Regions from separate parts of the Streptomyces sp. NPDC089915 genome, predicted to be linked through region 1. Evidence: riboswitches for the same ligand, from Rfam matches in the RefSeq annotation. Region 1 holds a riboswitch; the other holds the start of a gene.
What was found. A riboswitch is a leader RNA that binds a small molecule or an ion and turns the genes downstream of it on or off. The one in region 1 is predicted to bind cobalamin.

Region 1 (9,697 bases):
GTGAGGTGCGCCTTGGCGTCCGGGAAGGAGACGGACGCCTGGAACCGGGCCTTGCGGGCCGCGCGGCGGAAGACCGTGAGGACGGCCGGGCCGGCCAGGCAGACGCAGACGAAATTGGTGACGGCGCGGCCGGTGTCCCAGCCGAGGGAGGTCGCCAGGTCGAAGGCCAGGTAGCGGTGGAACTGCTCGGTGAAGGGGAGGCCCGGGAGGTAGGCGATCGAGCTGTTCGGGTCGAGGGAGAAGGGCCAGAAGGAGAGGTTGAGGAGGAAGCCGAAGAGGTAGCCGGAGGCCGAGCCGTAGGCGGCGAGGAGGGCGACCTCCTTGCGGCCGGTGGCCTTGGGGAGGAAGCCGGCGAGCATGCCGACGAAGGCGCAGCCGAACATCTGGTACGGCATCCAGGGCCCGACCCCGCCGGTGATGAGAGCGGAGGCGAACAGCGAGGTGCAGCCCAGGGTGAAGCCGAAGCCCGGGCCGTAGACCCGGCCGGCCAGGACGAGGATGAAGAACACCGTCTCGATGCCCGCCGTGCCCGCGCCGAGGGGGCGGATGGCGGCGTTGACGGCCGACAGGACCCCCAGCATGGCCAGGGCCTTGGAGTTGATGCCGCCCTCGGCGATCTCGGAGATCACCACGCACAGGACGATCACGAGGAGGACGCCGAAGATGAGCGGCGGGGCGTAGTTCGAACCGAACTTGCCCGGGGCGACGAGGAAGGGCCAGAAGAAGGCGACGACGCCGAGGAAGCCCGCCATGGCGATGACGGTCCCGGCGCGCGCGTTGATGCGGATGGCGGTGGTGCGTGCGGTGGCGGCGGTGGTCATGGGCGCGGGTCCGTCCCGTCGTCGGGGAGGGTGGCCGTCACCTGGGCGACCGTGAGGTAGGGGAGCGGAGCGAGGATCTTCGCGGTCTGGGGGGCGAAGACGGGTGAGGCGACGATGACTTCGGTCGTGGGGCCGTCGGCGACGATGTCGCCCTCGGCCATGACGACCACCCGGTCGGCGGCGCGGGCGACGAACTCCACGTCGTGGGTGGAGATCACCACGGCGCGGCCCTCCGCCGCGAGGCCGTCGACGATGCGGACCAGCTCGCTCTTGGCGCGGTAGTCCAGGCCGCGGGTGGGCTCGTCGAGGAGCAGGACGCGCGGGGCGGCCGAGAGCTGGATGGCGAGGACGAGGGCGAGTTTCTGGCCTTCGGAGAGGTCGCGGGGGTGGGTGGTGTCGGGGATGCCGGGGGCGAGCCGGTCGAGGATGGCGCGGGCGCCGTCTCCGGTGGTGCCGGACTCGGTGTCGGCCTGGTCGAGTTCCTGCTTGACCGATTCGAGGTAGAGGAGGTCGGTGGGCGTCTGAGGGACCAGGCCCACCCGCCGCCGGGCCTCGGCGGCCGGGAGCTTCTTCGGGTCCGCGGGCTTCGTGTCGCCGTCCGCCGGCGCGACGGCCACGGTGCCGGCCTTGCGCGGGCCCGAGCCCTGGAGCGCCCAGAGGAGGGAGGACTTGCCGGAGCCGTTGCGGCCCATGAGCGCGGTGATCTCCCCACCCCGCAGGCCGAGGTCGACCTCCCGTACGGCCGGGACGCCGTGGTACGTCACCGTGACGCCGCGCGCGGTGAGCAGGTGCGGACGGCCGGCCGCCGGAGCGGGTCGTACCGGTGGGGGAGTGACGCCGGCCAGACGGGTGCGCAGGGGCGCGGCGGTGCGGCGGGCGTCGCGGATCGAGAGGGGGAGCGGGGTCCAGCCGGCGGCGCGGCCCAGTTCCACGATGGGGGGTGCGATCGAGGACGTACGGAAGACGTCCGCGGGCGGGCCGGACACCACGCGGCCGTCGCCGGGGAGGTGGATGACGCGGTCGGCGTACTGGACGACGCGCTCCAGCCGGTGTTCGGCGAGGAGGACGGTGACGCCGAGGTCGTGGACGAGGCGGGTGACGGCGGCCAGGACCTCCTCGGCGGCGGTCGGGTCGAGGGCGGAGGTGGGCTCGTCCAGGACCAGGATGCGGGGGTGGGCGGTCAGGACGGAGCCGATGGCCACGCGCTGCTGCTGTCCGCCGGAGAGTTCGTGCAGGGCGCGGTGGCGCAGGTCGGCGAGGCCGAGCAGGTCGAGGGTCTCCTCCACGCGCTTGCGCATGGTGGCGGGCGGGACCGCCAGTTGCTCCATGGCGTAGGCGAGTTCCTCCTCGACCGTGTCGGTGACGAAGCCGTCGAGGGGGTCCTGGCCGACGACGCCGACGACGTCGGCGAGTTCGCGGGGCGGGTGGTCTGCGGTGTCCCGGCCGTCGACCAGGACCCGGCCGTAGAGGGTGCCGCCGGTGAAGTGCGGGACGAGGCCGTTGACGGCGCCGAGGAGGGTGGACTTGCCGACGCCGGTGTGGCCGACGACCAGGCAGAGTTCGCCTTCCTCGACGGTGAGGTCCACGTCGCGCAGGACCGGTTCGGCCGTGTCCTCGTACTGGACGGTGACCTGGTCGAAGTGGATCACTTGGGTTCCTCGGTGCGCTGGGCGGGGGCGGGGGCGGGGAGAGGGGCGGCGGGTCGGGCGGGTGGCGCGGGCGGTGGGGCCAGGAATCCGGCGGTCCCGGCCAGGAGGACGGCCGCGGCCGGTACCAGGGGCAGGGTCGGCCAGCTGAGCGGGTAGATGGACGGGTTGAGCTCGGCGGCGTTGAACCCGACGTTGGCGAAGAGGAGGACGGCGGAGAGGACCCCGCAGCCGGCGACGGCCCATTCGGCGAGGTGCCAGGGGTCGGGCCGGTAGCTGGTCCGGGTGATGCGGCGGCCGCCGAGGCGGAGCCCGGCGAAGCACAGCAGCGCGCCCGCGCCCATCGCGGGCAGGCCGAGCAGCTTGGGGGCGGTGGCGTCGAGGAGTCCGTACGCCCCGGCGCACAGGCCGCACATGCCGAGCAGCATCAGGGCGCCCGTGGCCCGGCGCGAGCGGCGGGTGGCGGTGCCGGCGCGGCCGTAGCCGCGCGAGTCCATGGCCGCGGCCAGGCGAAGGGAGCGCTCCAGGGCGTCTTCGAGGACGGGCACGATGATGCCGCGCAGGGCGCGCAGGCCCTTGGAGCGGCCGGCGCGGAGCCGGCGGGCGCGGTGGACGCGTTGCACGCTCTGGACGAGCTGGGGGGCGACGCTGATGGAGACGGTGACGGCGACGCCGAGTTCGTAGAGGGCGCCGGGCAGGACGCGCAGGGCGCGTTTGGGGTTGGCGAGGGTGTTGGCGGCGCCGATGCAGCACAGCATGCAGGCCAGGCGCAGGCCGTCGGTCGCCGCGGAGAGCAGGGCCTCCAGGGAGACGGGGCCGCCCAGTCGGATGCCGGCGTACCAGTCGGGGGTGGGGATGTGGGGCAGGGAGAAGAGGAAGTGGTCGCGGGGGGTGATGCCGGTGGCGAAGACCGCGCGGAACAGCACCCGGATGGTCACCACGGTGAGGGCCAGGTAGAGGTAGTACTTGAAGCCGCGGGCCCAGGGGGCCTCGGTGCGGCGCATGGTGATGACGTGGCCGAGGACCGCGAGGACGAGGAACAGCAGCAGCGGGTTGTTGGTGCGGCTGACCGCGGTGGCCAGGGCGAGGGCCCAGATCCACCAGGCGACCGGGTGCAGGGTGCGGGGCAGACGGCGGCCGCCCGCGTCCGGCGCGGGGCCGGACGCGGGCGGCTTCACCGGTGCCGCGGGGAGGGTACGGGCCATGCGGCTACTCCGTACGGCGGCGGCGCTTGGCCGCGTACACGGCCGCGCCACCGATCAGGAGGACGAGCGCCCCGGTGGCGACGGCGGGCAGGTACGAGCCCGCGTCGTGTTCGGCGTCGGCGGCGGGAGCCGCCTCCACGACCTGGGGGCCGGGAGCCGGAGCCGCTGCCGCGGGAGCGCCGGCCGGCGGGGTCGGGGCGATGCTCTCGGAGGGGCTCACCGAGGGAGAGGGGCTTCCCGGGGCCGTGGGGCTGGCCGCCGGAGGCAGCGGCGGGGGTGGCGGTGTCGTCGCCGGAGCGGCCGGGGGCGGGTTCTCGGGTTTGGGACCGGTGTTGACGTTCGGCGGGGGCGGCTTGGCGGTGCGGGTGTCCTGCGGTGCGGGCCCGCCGGTGGGCTGCGTGTTGTGGGCGCGCAGCTGGTCGGGGGTGACGGCGGGCTTGCCCTCGGTGCCCTCGACGTTCGTGGCGCCGAAGATCCACAGGTCGACGCCGCCCGGCTCGGGCTTGTAGAGCATGGCGCCGAGCTGGCTGTACTGCCAGGTGTTCTGGCCGGGGTCGGCGTGCCAGTACGACCAGTACGCGGAGGCGGGCGGGGTCAGTACGCAGTCGTCCTGCTGCGGCGTCGGGAACTGCCTGCCGCCCTGGTACCCGCTGTAGCCGATCCGGCAGATGAAGGCGGGGCCGTCGTGGCCGGTGCCGGTGGTGGCCCAGCCGCCCTGGTTGAGGAGCTCGTAGCCCGTGGTGGGGGTGGTGCCGCAGGCACGGTAGACGGGGCCGCCCCAGTGGCTGAAGTCCACGGCCAGGACCACGCCGGACGAGGTGGTGCACTGGCCCATCGGCTGCGGCGCGGCCCCGGCCGGGGCCGCGGTGGCGGCGAAGGCCGCCACCGTCAGCCCCAGCGCGGCGGCCGTGCGTGCCAGTGCCCGCACGATGCGCTCGCGGCTCATGCCCGGCTCCCCGGGGTCGTGCGGCGGCGCTTGGTGGCGCGGGTGAGACCCCAGCCGCCCAGGGTCAGGGCCAGAGCCGCGGCGGCGAGGCCGCCGACCCGGGTTCCGGTGGAGGCGAGAGGGCCGCCACCGGCCGACCCGGACCCGGAGCCGCCCGCGGAGCCCGTGCCGCCGCCGTTCTCGCCCGGCGTCACGATGACGGGCGAGCCGTTGCCGCCGGACGTACCGCCCGAGGTGCCCCCGGACGTGCTGGGGACCGGCTCGGGGGTCGTACCGGTCAGGTCGCGGGCCAGGGTGCCGAAGGAGATCCCGGTGGCACCGCCGACGGCCTGGGTGGAGGCGCGCAGGTCGGAGCCGGCCTGGGCGTCCTTGGCGACGTTGAAGCCGCCGTCGGCGTTCTGCTGGCTGGCCAGGAACTTCCGTGCCTTGGCGATCTGGGCGCCGTACCTGGGCGCGTCCAGGGAGAGCCCCTGGACGGCGAGGGCCGCGGAGTTGACGGAGTTACCGGAGGCGCCGGGGAAGCCGCCGTCCTCCTTCTGCTGGGCCGCGAGCCAGGCGAGCGCCTTGTCGACCGCCGCCCGGGATCCGGCGTCGGGGAGCAGGCCCACGGTCATGGCGGCCATGGCGGTGGAGTCCACCTCGGGGCCGCTGGGCTCGCCGATCAGGCTGACCCAGGCACCCGAGGGGGTCTGGAGGCTCTTGAGGTAGGCGGCGGGCTCGGCCGCGGCGGCCTTCTCGCCGGCGCGCAGCTGGGCCATGACACCGAGGGACTGCTTGAAGACGGAGGTGGCGTATGCGTAGTTGCCCTTGGCCGCGCACTCCTGCGGGGTCGAGGTCTTCGCCTGGCAGACGATCTTGCCGAGCGCGGCGATCAGGTCCTGGCCGCCGAAACTCCGGGGGTCGCGGCCGACGGTCTCGGCGAGCACGGCCGCCTTGCCGATGGAGCCCCCGTTCGCGTACTTCGTGCCGACGAGGGTCCACTCGTGGATCCCGCGCTTCTGGCCGTCCCTGCCGCCCTTGTCCATGAAGTCGACGATGCGGCGCAGGGCGGCGTTGTCCTCGCCGGTGGCGGCGAGGGAGTACGCGCCGTCGATGGTCAGGCCGTAGTCGGCGAAGCCGCTGCCGGGCCGGCTCTCGTAGAAACGGCCCTGCACCAGCCGGGACGGGGCGGTCAGGTACGCGACGCCCTTCTTCGTGTCGGGCCCCTCACCGGCCGGCGGCGTGGTCGGGGGGTCGGTCGGGGCCGGCGGTGCGGCCGGCTTGGCGGTCAGGGCGGCGAGATCGCTGCCGGCGCCCGCGATCGAGGCCGTCGCCGTGGGGTACAGGCGGGATTCGGTGTCGTCCTCGGCGAAGCCGAATCCGCCGGTCGGGAGCTGGCGCTTGGAGAGCCAGGAGACGCCGGCGTCCGCGAAGGCCTCGTCACCGAGGGCGCGCAGCGCCTGCGCGGCCCAGCCGGTGGCGGCCGGGTTGCCGGTCGTCTCGTAGTACACGGAGGGCCATGCCCCGGTCGCCAGCTGGGACCTCTTGAGGTGGTTGCGGGCCTTCTGGAGCACCGTTTCGTGGCCGCCGGCCCGTTCCAGGGCCAGGGCGATCAGGCCGGTGGCACCGGCCTCGCTCTCGCACCCCGGGCTGCCGGGCCGGATGAGGACACTGGTGAATCCACCGTCCTCGCACTGGAGGAGGGTCAGCCGGGCCACGGAGCCGGCCGGGGGCGTCATACCGGCGTTGACCAGGGCGAGGACGGCCATGGCCTGCCCGTCGGCCTGCCCGGTCGTGCGGAAGTCGCCCTTAGTGAAGCAGCCTTCGACCGTCTCGCCGTCGCCGATGTCGCGGGGGCAGGCGTACTTCACCAGGTCGCCGAGCAGGTCGTGGCCGCCGAACGCGCGGGGGTCCTTGCCGGTGGCCTCGGCGACGAGGGCGAGGCGGGCAGCGGCGGTGGCGTCGGGGATGCGGTCCTTCCCGGCCGGGTAGGCGTACGCGTCGGTCTGCGCGGGCGTGGCGAGGAAGTCGGCGATCTTCTTCGCAGCCGGGCTCTTGCGGTCGGCCGCCGCGAGGGCGAACACCGCTTCGGTGGTGAGGAAGTGGTTGGGGGTGGTGGAGCCCTCGTCGACGACGCGTTCCCCGTCCGTCAGCGTCCCGGTGACCCAGCGGGTGGCCGCGGGCACGTCGACCCGGCCGGCCGGGACCTTGGGCGGTGCCGTCGGAACGGTGGGGTCGGGGGTGGTGAAGCCACGGACGTCGTCCGGAGTGAAGGACGGCTTGCCCTTCGTGCCGGCGACGTCGGTGCCGCCGTAGACCCAGGCCTCCACATCACCGGGCTTCGGGTGCCGGGCCATGGCCCCCTGCTGGCTGTAGGACCACTTCCGCTGGCCGGGCGAGGCGGTCCAGTACGACCAGTAGGCGGTCGCCTGCGGAGTGAGGACGCAGGGTTCCCTCTCGGGCGTGGGGTACTGCGTGCCGGTGCCCTTGCCGATGCGGCAGATGAAGGCGGGGCCGTCGTGGACGGTGCCCTCCATGGTGAACCCGGCGGTCCGCAGCAGCTCGTAGCCGGTGGTGGGGGTGGTGTCGCAGCCCTTCTCCAGCTTGCCGCCGAACGGGCCGAAGTCCACGGCGACGAGGGCGCCGGTGGTGGCCGTGCACCGCTCGACCGGGTCGGCCGACGCGGGCACGGCCCCGCCCACGAAGGTCACGCCCGCGGCGAAGGTCAGCAGCGCCGCCGCTGTGAGCGACAACAGCCCCTTGTGCCGCATGCGTTGCTCTGCTTGCTGTGCGGTCCCCACCACGGCCCCTCGTGTCGGCCGGGCGGACCTGTGCGTGGCAAAAGGACTCCCGCGGCCGGCATGGCGGCAGGGAAGGCCGTTTCGAACCACGCCGTAGTCCGCGACGGCGTTTCTCGCTGCAAAAAACCTGGCTCCAGGCATTCCGACTCGCCCGGGCGGTGCCGGGCCTACGGTTGCGGGTCAGCGCCGGATTTCGACCGGCTTCCCCTGGAGCTGAGTGCTTATCAGTCGGAGTGGAACACGCGGATAAAGACACCGTCAAGGTGGTCTGCGTCTCACGCGGAACGGGCTCCCGGCCCCTCGATCGGGGCCGCTCACGGTGGCTGGCGGACCGTTGATCACTCGGGTAGCGTCCTGGGCTGCCACATGGGGGAACCCGGTGCGAATCCGGGGCTGACGCGCAGCGGTGTGGAACGGCAGGGGGCCGTTCCGAGCCCGAATGCCCGTGCGGCATGGCACATCACAAGCCGTACCACGCGTTCGGACGGCCGCCACCGAGCTCCGGGCCGTCCGCCCGCACGAGCTCCGGTCAGGTCGGCGTCCCTCATTCCAGGAGCAGGCCATGTCCCGTCCCCGTACCGCCCGCCGCCTCACGCTCGCGGTGCCCGCCGCGCTCGGCGCCCTCGCCCTCACCACGCTGCCGGCCTTCGCCACCTCCTCGCCCGCACAGATCGCCACGTCCAAGACGAACGGTGTGACCTATCTCAAGTCCCTCCAGGCCGCGGACGGTTCGTACGCCGGGGCCGGACTGTCCAACGAATGGGCGTTCACCGCCTTCGCGGCCACCGGCACGGCGGTCGTCGACGTCCACCCCGGCGGCGACACCACGAAGAACGCGCGCACCGTCTACCGCAACCTGCTCTCGACGGCGGGCTGGCCGCAGGCCTCCCCGGTCGTGACGGACTACGAGCGAGGCACCCTCAACGCCTACGCCGCCGGCATCGACCCGGCCCGCGTCTCCGCCTCCCGCAACCTCATCGCGAACGTCTACTCCTACTGGCAGACCGCCGAGACCGGCTACTTCGGTCCGTCCGGGAACTTCAACGGCACGGTCTTCGCGGCCCTTTCGCTGGGCGGGGCCAAGACCCAGGCCGGCGGTGCGCGCGTGCCGCAGGCGCTGACCGACGCGATGGTCACCCGCATCCGGGCCAACCAGCACGTCGACGGCGGCTGGACCTACAACAAGGCCGAGGGCAACCCGACCGTCCTCAACTCCGCGGGCGACGTGGACATGACCGGCGCGGCCATGGCGGCCCTGTGCGTCTCCGGCGTCGCGAACACCGACACCGACGTCGTCGAGGCGAAGAACTTCCTGAAGAGCAAGCTCGTTTCCGGAAGCGGCGCCTTCAACTCCCTCTACGGAGTCAACACCAGCTCGAACGGCTGGGGCGTGGCCGGCCTCAACGCCTGCGGATTCAACCCGCAGACCGGTGACTTCCTCACCGGCAGCGGCAAGACGCCGATCGACTTCCTCATCGCCAACCAGTACAACCCGGCGGGCGGCTTCAAGTACAAGCCCTCCGACACCAGCGCCAGCGCGTACGCCTCCATCGACGCCCTGCGCGCGGTCGCCGGCGGAGGCTTCACCACCGCCCCGCCCGTCCCCGTCACCCCCGGCGCCCCGCAGTGGGTCGCCCAGTCCACCTTCACCGCCGGCACGGCCACGAAACTGGCACTGACCGTCGACGACGGCGCCGGCGGCCTCAAGGTCTGCTCGGTGGCCTTCACCCCGACCGGGACGACCACCACCCTCGGCGACGTGCTGGCCGCCGCGACAGGCGGCGCCACCCCGTCCGGTTGCGTCACGAGCGTGACCCCCTCGTCGGGGACCGGCACGATCACCGACGTCAACGGCAAGGCCAACAGCGGCTCGAACACCTGGAAGGTCAGCGTCGACGGCTCGGCCTTCGCCGGGGCCCTGCGCGAGAAGGTCATCAGCGTGGGCGACACCATCGCACTGCGGTGGGGTGCCTGACCTGCTCACACCGGCGCGGGGTACGGGCCTTGGGCCCGTACCCCGCCGAAGGGCCTGGCAACGGCCCTTCGGGCCGGATTAGAAAGAGGTCCAGGTGAAGGCGACCTGGTCACCCGCAGCGATCTTGAACTGGCATCCGCCGACCGGGGTCGGGGTGCCGTTGACGGAGATGCTCCAGTAGGCGGAGCCGCCACCGTTCACGTTCTTGATCGTGTCGACGGAGAAATCGTCGAAGGACGCGTACCAGGTGCCGTCCCAGCCGAAGTAGTTGAGGCGGGCGGCGTCGTCGAGGGCGGCGGTCGGGGTGGGCACCTTGGTCGCGTT
Region 2 (9,862 bases), on a different contig from region 1:
ACCCCCAGCAGCTGCGTTACACCAAGGAGCACGAGTGGCTGTCGGACGCCGTCGACGGCGTCTCGACGGTCGGCATCACGGCCTTCGCCGCCGACGCACTCGGTGACGTCGTCTACGCCCAGCTCCCCGAGGTCGGCGACACCGTCACCGAGGGCGAGACCTGTGGCGAGCTGGAGTCGACCAAGTCGGTCAGCGACCTGTACTCCCCCGTCTCCGGTGAGATCGTCGAGTTCAACCAGGACGTCGTGGACGACCCGGCGCTGGTGAACTCCGCCCCGTTCGAGGGTGGCTGGCTGTTCAAGGTGAAGCTCTCGGAGGAGCCCAAGGACGCGCTCTCCTTCGACGAGTACACCGCCCTCACCGCCGGTAACTGACACCCCAGGGGATCCTGATGTCCGTTCTGAACACCCCCCTCCACGAGCTCGACCCCGACGTCGCCGCCGCCGTCGACGCCGAGCTCGTACGCCAGCAGTCGACCCTGGAAATGATCGCGTCGGAGAACTTCGCTCCGGTCGCCGTCATGGAGGCCCAGGGCTCGGTCCTGACCAACAAGTACGCCGAGGGCTACCCGGGCCGCCGCTACTACGGCGGCTGCGAGCACGTCGACGTGGTCGAGCAGATCGCGATCGACCGCATCAAGGCGCTCTTCGGCGCCGAGGCCGCGAACGTCCAGCCGCACTCCGGTGCGCAGGCCAACGCCGCCGCGATGTTCGCGCTGCTGAAGCCGGGCGACACGATCATGGGCCTGAACCTGGCCCACGGCGGTCACCTGACCCACGGCATGAAGATCAACTTCTCCGGCAAGCTCTACAACGTGGTCCCGTACCACGTCGACGAGTCCGGCCAGGTCGACATGGCCGAGGTCGAGCGCCTCGCCAAGGAGTCCAAGCCGCAGCTGATCGTCGCCGGCTGGTCCGCCTACCCGCGCCAGCTGGACTTCGCCGCCTTCCGCCGGATCGCGGACGAGGTCGGCGCGTACCTGATGGTCGACATGGCCCACTTCGCGGGCCTGGTCGCCGCGGGCCTGCACCCGAACCCGGTGCCGCACGCCCACGTGGTCACCACCACCACGCACAAGACCCTCGGCGGTCCGCGCGGCGGTGTCATCCTGTCGACGCAGGAGCTGGCCAAGAAGATCAACTCCGCGGTCTTCCCGGGCCAGCAGGGCGGTCCGCTGGAGCACGTGATCGCGGCCAAGGCGGTCTCCTTCAAGGTCGCGGCCTCGCCCGAGTTCAAGGAGCGCCAGGAGCGCACCCTGGAGGGCGCGAAGATCATCGCCGAGCGCCTGGTCCAGCCGGACGTCACCGAGGTGGGCGTCTCCGTCCTCTCCGGCGGCACCGACGTGCACCTGGTCCTGGTCGACCTGCGCAACTCCGAGCTGGACGGCCAGCAGGCCGAGGACCGGCTCCACGAGATCGGCATCACGGTCAACCGGAACGCGATCCCGAACGACCCCCGCCCGCCGATGGTCACCTCGGGTCTGCGCATCGGTACGCCGGCGCTCGCCACCCGCGGCTTCGGCGCCGAGGACTTCCGCGAGGTCGCCGAGATCATCGCGCAGGCCCTGAAGCCGGCGTTCGACGCGGACGACCTCAAGGCGCGCGTCTCCGCGCTCGCCGCGAAGTTCCCGCTCTACCCGTCGCTGTAGTCACGGGCCAGGAGGGGCCCGGCCTTGTTCCGCACAGGGCCGGGCCCCTTTCTGTCTTCTCCCCCGGCCCCCTCCCCCGCCGGGCACCGGAACGCGAGCTGACTCACGTCCACCGGACCCTTCCGCGAGCAGAAACGTTCATCTCCACGCGTTACGCTCGTCTGCCGGACAAAATCCGCAGATCCCCCGCGCACCACCCCGCTCCACCACACCCCTGCCCTCTCTCCACCCCACGAGCCGACAAGGGAGTCCGCCAGTGGCCATCTCCGTCTTCGACCTCTTCTCCATCGGTATCGGCCCCTCCTCCTCCCACACGGTCGGCCCGATGCGCGCGGCGCGCATGTTCGTGTCCCGCCTGAAGAAGGACGGCGTCCTCGCCCAGACCGCCTCCGTCCGGGCGGAGCTCTTCGGCTCCCTCGGCGCCACCGGCCACGGCCACGGCACGCCCAAGGCGGTCCTGCTGGGCCTGGAGGGCCACTCCCCGCGCACCGTCGACGTGGAGACCGCGGACGACGAGGTCGAGCGCATCCGCAAGACCGGGAAGCTGCGGCTGCTGGGCACGGAGATAGGGGACGTCCACGAGATCGACTTCGACGAGCCGAACCAGCTGATCCTGCACCGCCGCCGCTCGCTGCCCTACCACGCGAACGGCATGACCCTCTTCGCGTACGACGCCTCGGGCGCCCCGCTGCTGGAGAAGACCTACTACTCGGTCGGCGGCGGCTTCGTCGTGGACGAGGACGCGGTCGGCCAGGACCGGATCAAGCTGGACGACACCGTCCTGAAGTACCCCTTCCGCTCCGGCGACGAGATGCTCCGCCTCGCGAACGAGACCGGCCTGTCGATCTCCTCCCTGATGATGGAGAACGAGAAGGCCTGGCGCACGGAGGAGGAGATCCGCGAGGGCCTCCTGGAGATCTGGCGCGTCATGCAGTCCTGCGTCTCGCGCGGCATGTCCCGCGAGGGCATCCTCCCGGGCGGGCTGCGCGTCAAGCGCCGGGCCGCCTCCACGGCGCGCCAGCTGCGCACCGAGGGCGACCCGCTGCTGCACCGCAGCGAGTGGACGACGATCTACGCGATGGCCGTGAACGAGGAGAACGCGGCCGGCGGCCGCGTCGTCACCGCGCCCACCAACGGTGCCGCGGGCGTCCTGCCGGCCGTCCTGCACTACTACGTGAACTTCGTGCCCGGCGCGGACGAGGACGGCGTGGTGCGCTTCCTGCTGGCCGCCGGCGCCATCGGCATGCTCTTCAAGGAGAACGCCTCCATCTCGGGCGCCGAGGTCGGCTGCCAGGGCGAGGTCGGCTCCGCCTGCTCGATGGCGGCGGGCGCCCTGGCCGAGGTGCTGGGCGGCTCCCCGGAGCAGGTGGAGAACGCGGCCGAGATCGGCATGGAGCACAACCTGGGCCTGACCTGCGACCCCGTCGGCGGCCTGGTGCAGATCCCGTGCATCGAGCGCAACGGCATGGCGGCCGTCAAGGCCGTCACGGCGGCGCGGATGGCGATGCGCGGCGACGGCAGCCACAAGGTCTCCCTGGACAAGGTCATCAAGACCATGAAGGAGACCGGGGCCGACATGAAGGTCAAGTACAAGGAGACCGCGCGCGGCGGTCTCGCGGTCAACGTCATCGAGTGCTGACCTGATCGGCGCAGCGTGACGAGGGGCCCGGCGCGGGTGCGCCGGGCCCCTCCGCGCGTGGGCGAAGAGGGGTCCCACGGCCCGCCCGGGTCGGGACCTTCGGCCCCCGGCGGCGGGCGGCCGGTGCACTAGCGTGCTGCGGGGGGCGCTGCTAGCCCGCGAAGAGAGGCGGCCGCCATGGCCATCACCGAACACCGTGTCCTGCCGCTGCGGCTGGAGGCCGCGCCGCTGCCGGTCCCCCTGGAGGGCGCCTTCGTCTACCGCACGGACCGGCCCTACGAGGTCGCCGTGGAGTTCCGGGGCGGCGGGACGCGGATCGCCCGCTGGGTCTTCTCGCGGGAGCTGCTGATCGACGGGCAGACCTGCCCCACCGGAGAGGGCGACATACAGGTGTGGCCGCGCTGGACGGGCACCGAGCCGCGCGTCCTGCTGGCCCTCAGCAACGGCGAGCGCGGCTGCGTGGTCTCCGCGCGGGCCAAGGACGTGCGCGAGCTGTGCCGGCGGATGACCGAGCTGGTCCCGCGCGGGCAGGAGGACCGGCACTACGACCTGGACGCCGAGCTGAGCGCCCTGCTGACCTTCTGAGGCCGGGCCGGGCCCCCCGCGCAACCGCGGGGGCCCCTCGGGTGTCCTACCGGGTGACAGTCGGTTCCCGTCTCAGAGGATCGGGGGGACGCCATGCGTCACCACCCGCACCGCCGCCGGATCGTGGCCCTGGCCACGGGCGCCCTGCTGACCGCAGGGCTCGCGCTCGCCGCACCGGCCTCGGCAGCCGCACCGGCCGCCGTCCGCTCCACGACCCCGCTCGTCGTCAACGCCCGCTGGGGCGGTCACTGCACGTACGACCGGATCGTCGTCGACCTCCAGGGCTCCGTTCCGCCCTTCACCGTCACTCCCGTCTCCCAGCTGGTCTACGACGGGTCGGGCAAGCCCGTCCCGCTGCCGGGGAAGTACTTCCTGGAGATCCGCCTGCACCCCGCCGCCGGCCACGACGACGCGGGCAACAACGTCTACCGGGGGCCCCGGCTCCAGCAGATCGGCCTCAGCAAGCTCAAGGGCCTCGCCCTGACCGGCGACTACGAGGGGTACGTGACCTTCGGAGCCGCCTTCGACACCCAGCCCGTCTACAGCACCTCCGTCCTGCACGCGCCCGAGCGGCTCGTGGTGGACGTCGCCCACCCGAACACCTGCTGACACCGGGCCGCCCTCAGCGGTGTTCCGGGTTCGGGAAGTCGAAACGGCAGCCGGCGTCCCACAGGGACCGCTGGTTGCCGTGGGCGGGGAAGCCGCCGGCGCGCTTGAGGAGCGCCGCGAGGTGCATCAGGTTCCAGGACATGAACGCCGTATTGCGGTTGGTGAAGTCGTTCTCGGGGCCGCCGGAGCCCGGGTCCAGGTACGAGGGCCCGGGCCCGGCCTCCCCGATCCAGCCCGCGTCGGCCTGCGGCGGGATCGCGTAGCCCAGGTGCTGGAGGCTGTAGAGGAGGTTCATGGCGCAGTGTTTGACGCCGTCCTCGTTCCCGGTGATCAGCGCCCCGCCGACGCGCCCGTAGTAGGCGTACTGGCCCGCGTCGTTCAGCAGCGAGGAGCAGGAGTACAGCCGCTCGACGACCTTCTTCATGACGGAGCTGTTGTCGCCGAGCCAGATCGGGCCGCACAGGACGAGGATGTCGGCGTCCATGATCCGGCTGTAGAGCACCGGCCACTGGTCGCTCTCCCAGCCGTGGTCGGTCATGTCCGGCCAGACGCCGGTCGCGATGTCGTGGTCGACGGCGCGGATCAGCTCGGTGCGGGCCCCGGCCGACTCCATGACGGCGCGGCTCTTGGAGATCAGCCCCTCGGTGTTGCTGGTCTCGGGAGAGCGTTTGAGGGTGCAGTTGACGAAGACTGCGGACAGGTCGGAGTAGTCGTAGTCGGCCACACCCCCACCCTGCGGGCCGGCCGCCGCCCCCGCCAGCGCTCGGGGCCCGTCCGGGGGGCAAACGGAATTCGGCCGTCCGATCGGCCGGATCGGTCCGGGTTGATACCGGTCCGTGCGGGCGACTAGGGTCAGCGGGCCTTGGTGTTCGGGAAACCGGTGTGAAACCGGTGCGGCCCTCGCCACTGTGATCGGGAAGTCCAGCTCCACCCCTCGCGGGAGCCACTGGGACCGCACGGGAGACCGTACGGACCCGGGAAGGCGGAGCCGGGGCGGCAGTACCCGTCAGCCAGGAGACCGGCCGGGGCGCTTACGTCCATCCACGAGGTGCTGGAGAGGTCTCCCGACTCATGCACATAGCCGAGGGGTTCCTGCCCCCGCTGCACGCGGCCGCCTGGGGCGCCGCGTCCGCCCCGTTCGTCGTCCACGGGGTCCGCGCCCTGACCCGCGAGGTGAAGTCCCACCCGGAGAGCACGCTGCTCCTGGGGGCGTCCGGAGCGTTCACTTTCGTCCTGTCCGCCCTGAAGATCCCCTCGGTCACGGGCAGTTGCTCGCACCCCACCGGGACCGGACTCGGCGCCATCCTGTTCCGGCCGCCCATCATGGCGGTGCTCGGCACCATCACCCTGCTGTTCCAGGCCCTGCTGCTGGCGCACGGCGGGCTCACCACCCTGGGCGCCAACGTCTTCTCGATGGCCATCGCCGGGCCCTGGGCCGGGTACGCGGTCTACCGGCTGCTGCGCCGGTCCGGCGCCCCGCTGATGGTCACCGTGTTCTTCGGGGCCTTCTTCGCCGACCTGGTCACCTACTGCGTGACCTCGGTCCAGCTGGCGCTGGCCTTCCCCGACCCGGCCAGCGGCTTCCTCGGCTCCCTGGAGAAGTTCGCCGGCATCTTCGCGCTCACCCAGATCCCGCTCGCCGTCAGCGAGGGGCTGCTGACGGTGCTCGTGATGCGGCTGCTGATGCAGTCGAGCAAGTCGGACCTGGTCCGGCTGGGGATCGCCAAGCTGACCGGTACGCCGCGGACCGAGGAGGCGACGGCCCGATGACCAGGAACGCCAAGATCAACACCCTGCTGCTGCTCCTGGTGGCGGCGCTGGCCGTGCTCCCGCTCGCGCTGGGGCTCGGCGAGGGCAAGGAGGAGCCCTTCGCGGGCGCCGACGCCCAGGCGGAGTCGGCCATCACCGAGCTGAAGCCGGACTACAAGCCCTGGTTCTCCCCGCTGTACGAGCCCCCGTCGGGCGAGATCGAGTCGGCGCTGTTCGCCCTCCAGGCGGCCCTGGGCGCGGGCGTCCTCGCGTACTACTTCGGGGTCCGCAAGGGCCGCCGCCAGGGTGCGGCGCAGGCCCTCGCGCAGGCGCAGGCACCCGCCGAGCCCGCGCGGGAGCCGTAGCCGGTGCTGCCCATCGACGTGGCGGCGCACTCCAGCCGCTGGCGCGGCCGCCATCCGCTGGAGAAGGCCGTCCTGGGGTTCGGGCTGACCCTCACCGCGGTGTGCCTGCCGCCGTGGCCCGGCGGACCGCTGGTGGCCGCGGCCACCCTGGCCGTGCTGCTGGGGCCCGCCGGGGTGTCCGGGCGGCAGTTGTGGCGGGCCTTCCGGGTCCCGCTGGGGTTCTGCGTCACGGGGGCGCTGCCCCTGCTGGTGTCGGTGGGCGGCCCGGACGGTTTCCTCGCGCCGGCCCCGGACGGGCCCCGGCACGCGCTGGACCTGCTGCTGCGCACCTCGGCCGCCTCGCTGGGGGTGCTGCTGTTCGCCTTCACCACGCCCGTCTCGGACGTGCTGCCCCGGCTGGTAAGGGCCGGGGTGCCGGCGCCCGTGGTGGACGTGGCCCTGGTCATGTACCGGATCGGCTTCCTGCTGCTGGACTCCCTGGCGCAGGTCCGCCGGGCCCAGGCGGCCCGGCTCGGGCAGTCCGGGCGGGCGGCCGCGTGGCGCTCGGTGGCGGGGCTCGCGGCGACCTCGTTCGTCCGGGCCTTCGACCGCGCCGCCCGGCTCCAGGAGGGGCTCGCGGGGCGCGGTTACGACGGCGCGCTGCGGGTCCTGGTCCCGCCGGCGAAGCTGTCCCGGCGGTTCCTGGCGGCCGCCGTCGCCCTGCCGGCCGGCCTGGTCGCGGGAACCCTCGTACTGAAGGAGCTGGGGCTGTGACCCCGTTGGTGGAGCTGGTCGGCGCGGGGTACGCGTACGAGGACGGGCCGGCCGTGCTGTCGGGGGTGGACTTCGCCATCGCCGAGGGGCGGGCGCTGGTGCTGCTGGGCCGCAACGGCAGCGGCAAGACCACGCTGATGCGGCTGCTGAGCGGGGGCCTGCGGCCCGCATCGGGGGCGCTGAGGCTGGAGGGGACCGAGGTCGCGTACGACCGGCGGGGGCTGACCCGGCTGCGGACCACCGTGCAGCTGGTGGTGCAGGACCCCGACGACCAGCTCTTCGCCGCCTCGGTGGAGCAGGACGTCTCCTTCGGCCCGATGAACCTGGGGCTCCCGGAGGCGGAGGTCCGGGAGCGGGTGGACTCCGCGCTGGCCGCACTCGACATCACGGCGCTGCGCGACCGCCCGACGCACCTGCTGTCGTACGGGCAGCGCAAGCGGGCGGCGATCGCGGGGGCGGTGGCGATGGCGCCCCGGGTGCTGATCCTGGACGAGCCGACGGCGGGCCTCGACCCGGACGGGCAGGAGCGGCTGCTGGACGTCCTGGCGGGGCTGCGGGCGGCGGGCACCACGGTGGTGATGGCCACCCACGACGTGGACCTGGCGGTCCGGTGGGCGGACGACGCGGCGGTGCTCACGCCCTCCGGGGTGCGGGTGGGGGCGGCCGCCGTGCTGCTGTCGGATCCGGAGCTGTTGGCGTCGGCCGGGCTGCGGGTGGCGTGGGCGCCGGTGGTGGGGGCGTACCTGCGGGCCCGCGGTCTCCTGGACGCGGACGCCCCCGGGCCGCGCACGCCGGAGGAGCTGGGCGCGCTGGCCTGAGCGGAAGCCGTGCCGGGGGCGGGGCGGGGTCGGAGCCGCGGGGCGGCGTTGTCCCGGTGTGCCCACCCGTCCCGCCCTGCGGGACGATTGCCCACACCTAGGATGGCCGCATGTCGTTGCCGCATGCCATTCTCACCGCGCTGTTGGAGAGGCCCTCTTCCGGGCTGGAGCTGACCCGGCGGTTCGACAAGTCGATCGGCTACTTCTGGTCGGCGACGCACCAGCAGATCTACCGGGAGCTGGGGCGGCTGGAGGAGGCCGGGCTGATCCGGGCGCTGCCCAGCGAGGTGCCCGTGCGGGGGCAGCGCAAGCAGTACGAGGTGCTGCCCGACGGCGGCGCGGAGCTGGCGCGCTGGGTGGACGAGCGGCAGGACCCCAAGCCGATGCGGGACGCGCTGCTGCTGCGGATCCGGGCGGCGGCGGTGGTGGGGCCGCAGGGGCTCGGCGCGGAGCTGCGGCGGCACCTGGAGCTGCACCGGGCCCAGCTCGCGGAGTACGAGGCCATCGAGGCGAAGGACTTCCCGCCGGGGCGGGACGCGGACCCGGACCGGCTGCGCCGGCTGGTCCTGCACGGGGGGATCGCCCTGGAGGGCTTCTGGCTGAGCTGGCTGGAGGAGGCCCTCGCCGAGGTCGAGGACATGGCGGGCCCGGGGGCCTGACGCGCCCCCGTCCCGGCGGGCGGGACGGAGGCGGGCGCGGCGCCCGTTCGGCGGGGCCCCTACTTGTTCAGGTCGGCCCAGAACTCGTCGAAGCTCAGCAGCTTGTCGCCGTTGAGGTCCTTCGACGCGACGATCGCGTCGGCGACCGCGGGGGTGACGAAAGCGTCCCCCATGGCCTTCATGGCCGCGCTGTACTCGTCGGCCGTGATGACGCCGTCGCCGTTCGCGTCGAACCGGTCGAACGTCTCACGTGCCTTGTCGATGTCCGCCACTGGGGCCACCCCTTCCTGGTGCTTGTTGACCGGCTCAGGGTAGCCGTACCGGGGGCGGGTCCCGCCCACGGGTCCCGGGAGCCGTGCGGGCTCCCGGGAACCGCCGCGTTCCGGTGCGGTGGGCGGGGCCCGCCTAGCGGAAGATGCCGGTGTGGCCGAGGGAGTAACGGCCGGGCTGCGGGTACACGGCCAGGCCGTGGGGGCCGCTGCCGACGGGGATCTTCGCCAGTTCCTTGCCGGTGGTGGTGTCGATGGCGTAGACCTCGGAGTTGTAGCGCCCGGACAGCCACAGCACCTTGCCGTCGGCCGAGACCCCGCCCATGTCGGGGCTGCCGCCCTCGGGCAGCTCCCACTTCTTGGTGAGGGCGTTCTTCTTGAAGTCGAAGACCGAGACGCTGCCCTCGCCGCGGTTGGAGACGTACATCTCGCGGGAGTCGCGGCTGACGTAGAGGCCGTGGCAGCCCTTGCCGGTGGGCAGCAGCTTGGGGACGTCGAACTTGTCGCCGCTGAGCACCCACATGCCGTGGGCCATCATGTCGGCGACGTAGAAGGTCTTCCCGTCCGGCGAGACCTTCACGTCCTGCGGCATCGCGCCCTCGAAGGGGAGCTTCTGCTGGCCGATGACCTCCATCTTCTCCGTGTCGACCTTGAGCAGCTCCCCGGAGAACTCGCAGCTGACGATGAAGTAGCGGCCGTCGAGGGAGAAGTCGGCGTGGTTGACGCCGAAGCAGGTCACGGGGACGGTCTTGACCCGGTTCATGGTGT

Region 2: linked by a shared signal. The riboswitch ahead of AB0O29_RS06125 (energy-coupling factor ABC transporter permease) and the one ahead of AB0O29_RS08020 (prenyltransferase/squalene oxidase repeat-containing protein) in region 1 are both predicted to bind cobalamin.

Annotation. Positions count from the first base shown of each region.
Region 1 is NZ_JBFBGN010000017.1:1,132-10,828, forward strand. Features, by position in the region: gene AB0O29_RS08000 (ECF transporter S component) at 1-821, opposite strand, end outside; gene AB0O29_RS08005 (ATP-binding cassette domain-containing protein) at 818-2,470, opposite strand; gene AB0O29_RS08010 (energy-coupling factor transporter transmembrane component T) at 2,467-3,672, opposite strand; gene AB0O29_RS08015 (hypothetical protein) at 3,677-4,618, opposite strand; gene AB0O29_RS08020 (prenyltransferase/squalene oxidase repeat-containing protein) at 4,615-7,398, opposite strand; cobalamin riboswitch at 7,513-7,654, opposite strand; cobalamin riboswitch at 7,726-7,864, shown strand; gene AB0O29_RS08025 (hypothetical protein) at 7,961-9,373, shown strand; gene AB0O29_RS08030 (DUF4430 domain-containing protein) at 9,452-9,697, opposite strand, start outside.
Region 2 is NZ_JBFBGN010000012.1:23,938-33,799, reverse strand. Features, by position in the region: gene gcvH (glycine cleavage system protein GcvH) at 1-374, shown strand, start outside; gene glyA (serine hydroxymethyltransferase) at 392-1,648, shown strand; gene AB0O29_RS06145 (L-serine ammonia-lyase) at 1,905-3,287, shown strand; gene AB0O29_RS06140 (SsgA family sporulation/cell division regulator) at 3,465-3,872, shown strand; gene AB0O29_RS06135 (hypothetical protein) at 3,966-4,481, shown strand; gene AB0O29_RS06130 (flavodoxin family protein) at 4,495-5,205, opposite strand; cobalamin riboswitch at 5,328-5,523, shown strand; gene AB0O29_RS06125 (energy-coupling factor ABC transporter permease) at 5,553-6,251, shown strand; gene AB0O29_RS06120 (energy-coupling factor ABC transporter substrate-binding protein) at 6,248-6,595, shown strand; gene cbiQ (cobalt ECF transporter T component CbiQ) at 6,599-7,348, shown strand; gene AB0O29_RS06110 (ATP-binding cassette domain-containing protein) at 7,345-8,166, shown strand; gene AB0O29_RS06105 (PadR family transcriptional regulator) at 8,277-8,825, shown strand; gene AB0O29_RS06100 (EF-hand domain-containing protein) at 8,885-9,097, opposite strand; gene AB0O29_RS06095 (hypothetical protein) at 9,231-9,862, opposite strand, start outside.